2 regions of the Paraliobacillus zengyii genome follow, and region 2 is predicted to be linked to the other one. Evidence: predicted binding sites of a transcription regulator. Region 2 holds the regulator's gene; the other holds the start of a gene.
What was found. The regulator CtsR, encoded in region 2, represses protease genes until heat stress. The targets are predictions, from matches to a motif close to ATGGTCAATAAAGGTCAAACA.

Region 1: clpP (ATP-dependent Clp endopeptidase proteolytic subunit ClpP) is a predicted target of CtsR. The motif match lies at 1,795-1,815, and genes of this name have one in related genera.

The regions. Positions count from the first base shown of each region.
Region 1 is NZ_CP029797.1:2,776,937-2,780,153, forward strand. It holds gene DM447_RS14105 (SH3 domain-containing protein) at 1-1,049, opposite strand, end outside; partial or broken gene DM447_RS18860 (S8 family serine peptidase) at 1,038-1,157, shown strand; tRNA gene DM447_RS14115 (tRNA-Arg) at 1,454-1,526, opposite strand; gene clpP (ATP-dependent Clp endopeptidase proteolytic subunit ClpP) at 1,887-2,477, shown strand; gene DM447_RS14125 (HPr family phosphocarrier protein) at 2,541-2,813, opposite strand; gene whiA (DNA-binding protein WhiA) at 3,026-3,217, opposite strand, start outside.
Region 2 is NZ_CP029797.1:137,974-141,190, reverse strand. It holds gene DM447_RS00690 (protein-arginine kinase McsB) at 1-547, opposite strand, end outside; gene DM447_RS00685 (protein-arginine kinase activator protein McsA) at 547-1,101, opposite strand; gene DM447_RS00680 (CtsR family transcriptional regulator) at 1,192-1,656, opposite strand; gene DM447_RS00675 (MgtC/SapB family protein) at 1,764-2,462, opposite strand; gene DM447_RS00670 (DegV family protein) at 2,685-3,217, opposite strand, start outside.

The sequences.
Region 1 (3,217 bases), 1.1 Mb from region 2:
AATGTACTACCTTGGGCATAAGACTTCAAAACTTTGGAACCTTCAGATGCTAACGCATAAACGTTGGTTCTATTTTTTAAACCAGTTCCCTTAAGAGCTTCTGGACTATCTGTTATTACTTCAACATCAGTTTTATTTATATAGCCACTAGTTGCTTTTCCATTTATATATACCAGTGCTTGATACCAGTCACTAGAAAATGTTTTATACAGAAGTGTTGTTCCTTGGGCATAAGATTTTAAAACTTTCGAGCCTGTGGAAGCTAATGTATAAACATTCGTTTTATTTTTTAATCCTATCCCTTGAAGTGATTCCGGATTAGTTGTTCCTTCTTCAACATCTGCTTTATTTATATAGCCATTAGTTGCTTTTCCATTTACATATACCAGTGCTTGATACCAGTCACTAGAAAATGTTTCATACAGAAGTGTTGTTCCTTGGGCATAAGATTTTAAAACTTTCGAGCCTGTGGAAGCTAATGTATAAACATTCGTTTTATTTTTTAATCCTATCCCTTTAAGCGATTCTGGATTAGTTGTTCCTTCTTCAACATCTGCTTTATTTATATAACCATTAGTTGCTCTTCCATTTACATATACCGTTGCTTGATACCAGTCACTAGAGAATGTTTTATACAATAATGTTTTTCCTTGGGCATAAGACTTTAACACTTTCGAACCTGTGGAAGCTAATGTATAAACATTGGTTTTATTTTCCAACCCTACACCTTTTAATGAAATAGGGTCAGTATCGGTATTTTCAACATCATTTGTTTTAAAATAACCTGTTGTAGACTTTCCATTTATATATACAATAGCTTCATACCAATCACCTGAAAAAGACTTATATATCACCGGTTTACCTTGGTTATACGTTTTTAACTGATTACCATAACTATCATACACATGAGTAGGACTTTTTAATGTTATCCCTGAAAGGACTTCTTGTAATCCATCTTGTTCATAAGGTGATTGTGTCAATCCATATCCAAATATGTTGTCTCTTCCTTTATCACCTAAATCCACAACATTTTCTTGAACAATGGTCATGGGACATTTGTTGCTGGAATTATAGGTGCAAAAAACAATAGTATCGGTACAGTTGGGGTTGCACCCGAATCGAGTATATATGCAGTAAAGGTTGCTAATAAAGCGGGAGATGCTTATTTTATATCCTCTTTAAATAGAATGATAACTTTTTCCGAGCCTTCTTCAGCACTTATCACTGTAGGAAATAGTAGACATACACTAGCAATAAGTATTACTTTAATAGATTGTGCTATCATGATGGATCTTCCCCTTTATTAGTAACTTTATCTTTTAATAGATTATACTATATTAATCGGAATACTATTTAAATAATGTAGTAGTTTCACTAAAATTTACTGATCATAATAAAAAATAGCAAGGATCCCTGACTAGCGGAATCCTTGCTATCACTGTGTTTACATAAGTGCGCTCGGAGGGATTTGAACCCCCGACCCTTGGTACCGGAAACCAATGCTCTATCCCCTGAGCTACGAGCGCAGGATAAATTCTGAAAATGTGGACAAGCACTATTATAACGGATGATAGAAAGTAATTCAATTACAATCATATCACTTCTTTTATATCTTAAATAACAATACACTTTATGATCATTTAAACAAAAAAGAAACATATATATTTTAAATAGCTACATCCACAAAAAATAAGTACTCTCTGTTATAATAAATAATAAGGTTTATATTGCCAACCGAATGGGTAGGATACAGTTAGGTGTATCCTAAAAATAAAGTTAAAATAGAATGTGTTTTGTTTGACCTTTATTGACCATTTAGTTACTATATACATAGGAAGTTAATTCACTAATAGAAGAATGAAGCATTATAAGGAGGAAATTTTACAATGAATTTAATACCAACAGTTATTGAACAAACAAACCGCGGAGAACGTGCATATGACATCTATTCTCGCTTACTTAAAGATCGTATTATTATGTTAGGTAGTGGCATTGATGATAATGTTGCTAACAGCATTGTTGCACAGCTTTTATTCTTAGAAGCTGAGAGTCCTGGTAAAGATATCTCTATCTACATCAACTCACCAGGTGGTTCCATTACAGCTGGAATGGCAATTTATGATACGATGCAATTTATTAAATCAGATGTTTCAACAATCTGTGTTGGTATGGCAGCATCTATGGGTGCATTCTTACTAACTGCTGGAGCGCCTGGTAAACGTTATGCACTGCCAAATAGTGAAGTAATGATTCACCAACCGCTTGGTGGTACACAAGGGCAAGCATCCGACATTCAGATCCATGCTAATCGTATTATTGAAATGCGTGCTAAACTAAATCAAATTATTGCTGATACTACAGGTCAACCAATTGAAGTTATTGAGAAAGATACAGATCGTGATAACTTTATGAGTGCACATAAAGCAAAAGAATATGGTTTAATTGACCAAGTAATGGAAAAGAAACCAACTGAATAATTAATAATTAAAGAACGGAGCAAATTTAAATTTGCTCCGTTCTTTTTATTCCAATACATTATATTAGTGCTCTACTACGTTAGTTGCGTTACTTAAATATGTTGCTAATGTTTCAATAGCAACTTCTGAATCTGCACCTTCACCAGATAATGTTATCGTTTCACCACTAGCTATTGCTAAGCTTAACAATCCCATAATACTTTTTGCGTTTACTCGTCTACTACCTTTTTCCAAAAATATTTCAGAGGCAAAATTATTTGCTTTTTGAACAAATTCCGAGGCTGGCCTTGCTTGTAACCCAGGTTCTACTGCCACCACTAACGTTTTACTTTCCATCATTTTATCTCCTCTCAAAATTAACTAAATAGAGAAAGCGTTATCATTTCAATGTGCTATAATAAAATGTATGTTATCTTCTTAACTATTATACATGTAAGCGCATGCATAAACAATAATATTATTCAAAGATAAAAAACATCGATTTACTAATATATAAAGAAGCACGTCTTTATAATTAGTAACTATCGATGTGGGTCTACATTACTTTATTACATTTGTTGTTGATTCGAACGCAAGTGTTCTGCAAACTCATCAATTTTCTTGAGTCGATGGTTAATACCTGATTTACTAATCTTACCACCAGATACTAATTCCCCTAGTTCTTTTAAAGATAAGTCTGCGTTTTGAACCCGTAATTGTGCAATTTCTTGAAGTTTGTCTGGTAAAGATTCTAATCCGGC
Region 2 (3,217 bases):
GCATCATAACTGAAGCTCTCATGCCTGTTCCGACATTGGTAGGACAGCTTGTTAAATATCCTCTCGTTTCTTCAAAAGCATAATCAATTTTTTCTTCTAACCAATCATCAAAAAGAAAGGCTTGTGTTAAAGCATTTTCTAATTGCAGCCCTGGAAAGTATAGTTGCATTCTGATATGGTCTTCCTCATTTATCATTACGGAAACCTGTTCATTTTCTGATATCAACACACCACTATTTTTCGCTTTTTCAGCAAGTTGAGGACTAATTAAATGTTTTTCAACTAAGACTCGCTTCTCAACAGGCCTTAATTCTTCCATCCCAATAAATTGCAAGTCTTGATATTTATCAAATGACTGTTCGTGATAATTATTCTTCATTAAGGAAACAACAGGTGCCAACTCTTGTTCTTTAGCAATAATAGGAAATGGATATTGTTCAAAATTTCTCGCTAAACGAATACGAGTACTCATGACAATATCATTATCTGGTCCTTCTTCTTTCATCCACGGACTAATTGCTTCATTTATAAATGGTTGCAAAGACATTATTCATCACCGCCATCCTTATACTCCTCGGTATCCCACTGTTTCTTTTCTAAATCCTTTATCTTATCACGCATTTTCGCAGCTTCCTCAAAAGCTTCCGTTTGGATCAATTGTTGTAATTCTTCTTTATAACCCTGTATTAAGCGTTTTTGCTTTAGGTCAGTGCCTCTTCTTTTTGGTATCTTACCATCATGTGTAGTATTTCCACTATGTACACGACGGAAAATAGGATTTAAATTGTCTGCAAAAGTATAATAACAACTAGAACATCCGAACTTACCTAGTTGTGTAAACTGATGATATGTCATTCCACACTTTGGACATATTAAAGCACCATTTTCTTCTTGACTGTGTTTGTGTTCCTTAGAGAAAGAAGAGTCAAAATTGAATAAACCAGATAACAAATCATGAATAGAATAAGCATATTCATCATGAGAAATATATCCTTTTTCTTTTGCGCAACGTTCACATACATGTATTTCTGTTTTATTTTCATTTACTACCTTTGTTAAATGGAGTGTAGCCGGCCTTTCTTGACATTCTTCACATTTCATCCTCATGGTCCCTCCCTATCAGAGACAGAAGTTATTATTGTTCTTTTAATATACTATGTGACTCTTTTAAAATCTATTTCTCTAGAAGTTCTACATTTCATATTTTATAGAGGCTAACATAGCAGTCATAATTCTTGCCCTAATTTCATCCCGTATAGGTAATTGAAATGCAAGTGTATCACGAGTTAAGGCACTAATCATTATTTTTGCTTCTCTTTTAGTAATCAGTTTTTCTTCTAACATTCGTTCTAATATATCAATGGCAGCATGTTGCGTAACAGTAGGTTGAACCATATCAATGATTTCATCAAGTAGTTTTGTCTTATCATCAATTGTAAGACGTGTAATACGTATATAGCCGCCTCCACCACGTTTACTCTCAACTAAATACCCTCTTTCCACTGTGAAACGAGTATTGATTACATAGTTGATTTGAGAAGGCACACACTCGAATTGATCAGCCACTTCACTGCGTTTAATTTCAATAATGTTTTTATTATTGCCTAGAATAATTTGTTTTAAATACGCTTCAATCACATCTGAAATATTTCGCATTTGCCTCCTCCTCATAACTGACTTTGACTATCTTTGACTATACCTTCATTATACGCTACTTCGAAATTCTTGCAAACAAAATGACTAAACAAATTAATCAGCTAAAATCAGTCTAACTCATTCACTTGTTTCACTTGCTTTAAGTCCATTAATTGATGATATAATTCTGTTTTATCCAAGGTCTCATTACTCTCCATCTCTATTATAATCATTCGATCTGATTCATCATCTTTTTCCATTTCTAGTTTACGAATAATTACATCGAATTGTTCAACTTTAGCTAGTAATTCACGAATCTGCATATGTTGATTAACTAGAATTTGAAAAGAGATAAAGTTTCTTTTTTTTGAGATCTTCTTTTCAAAGTTATTTAAGAATATTAGACTTAATAAAATTATTATCGTCGTAAGTATAGCAACTTTATACATGCCAATCCCAATAACTAAACCCAATGCTGCAACGGCCCATATGGAAGCGGCGGTTGTTAATCCACGAATTGTTCTTCCACTTACAATAATTGTGCCTGCACCGAGAAAACCGATACCACTTATTACGTAAGAAGGGATTCTTGCTGGGTCAAACTGGACAACGTCTCCATACTTTTCAAAATATGTATCAAAACCATAGAGTGATAGTAGCATCATTAAACAGGAACTAATTCCAACAAGAATATGCGTTCTAAATCCCGCAGAATGATTGTTAATTTCTCTTTCCAGACCAATTAGTCCTGATAGTATTAGAGCTACAATAATTCTCGAACTCATCAACACAAACTCTTCATCAAATAAATTTTGTATAATTTCCATATCGCACCGTTATAACAACGGCTTGCCCCCTTTGTTTCTATCTTATTTATAGATATCTTTTTATTTAGTATAACTTATTTTCAAAATCCAAGCGCCCAACTATTCTATTCTTTTTTTACCCGTTTTATGATTTACTTAAAAAGTTATCTGAATTTTTACTTTTTTATAAAAGTAAAAATTAAAGTAGATACCAATTAGGTACCTACTCTTAACCATTAAAAATCACTTTTCCTTTAACCAAGAAATTGACATTGTACCATGACCTGCATGTACCCCTGCCACCGGCACTAATGTTTCAACTTGAATTTTAATTTCTTCATGTATATTTTCTAATTCTTCTTTCCATTTTAGCGCCTTTTCCTTCATACCTGCATGCATAATGCACATTTCTTTAAATTGATTTTCTTTAATTGCCTCATCAATAATTTGAAAGATTCGATTCTTAGACTTCTTCTTCGTTCTAATCTTTTCCTCCACCAATATTTTTCCATTATAAAATCTTAATAGTAAGTTAATATGCAGTAAATTAGCAAAAATTGTTTGTGTTGTGCTTACTCTTCCACTTCGTTTTAATTGTTCAAAACTTTCTGGAAGTAAGTACATTTCAGCCTTTTCAGGATATGTCTTTAATATCTTAACAATCTCTTGATGATCCTTACCTTCTGATTCAAATTGAATTCCATTTCTAATCATTTTCCCTAATGCATAGGAACCAATTTTTGAATCAATAACTTCAACCGGGAAGTCAAACATCT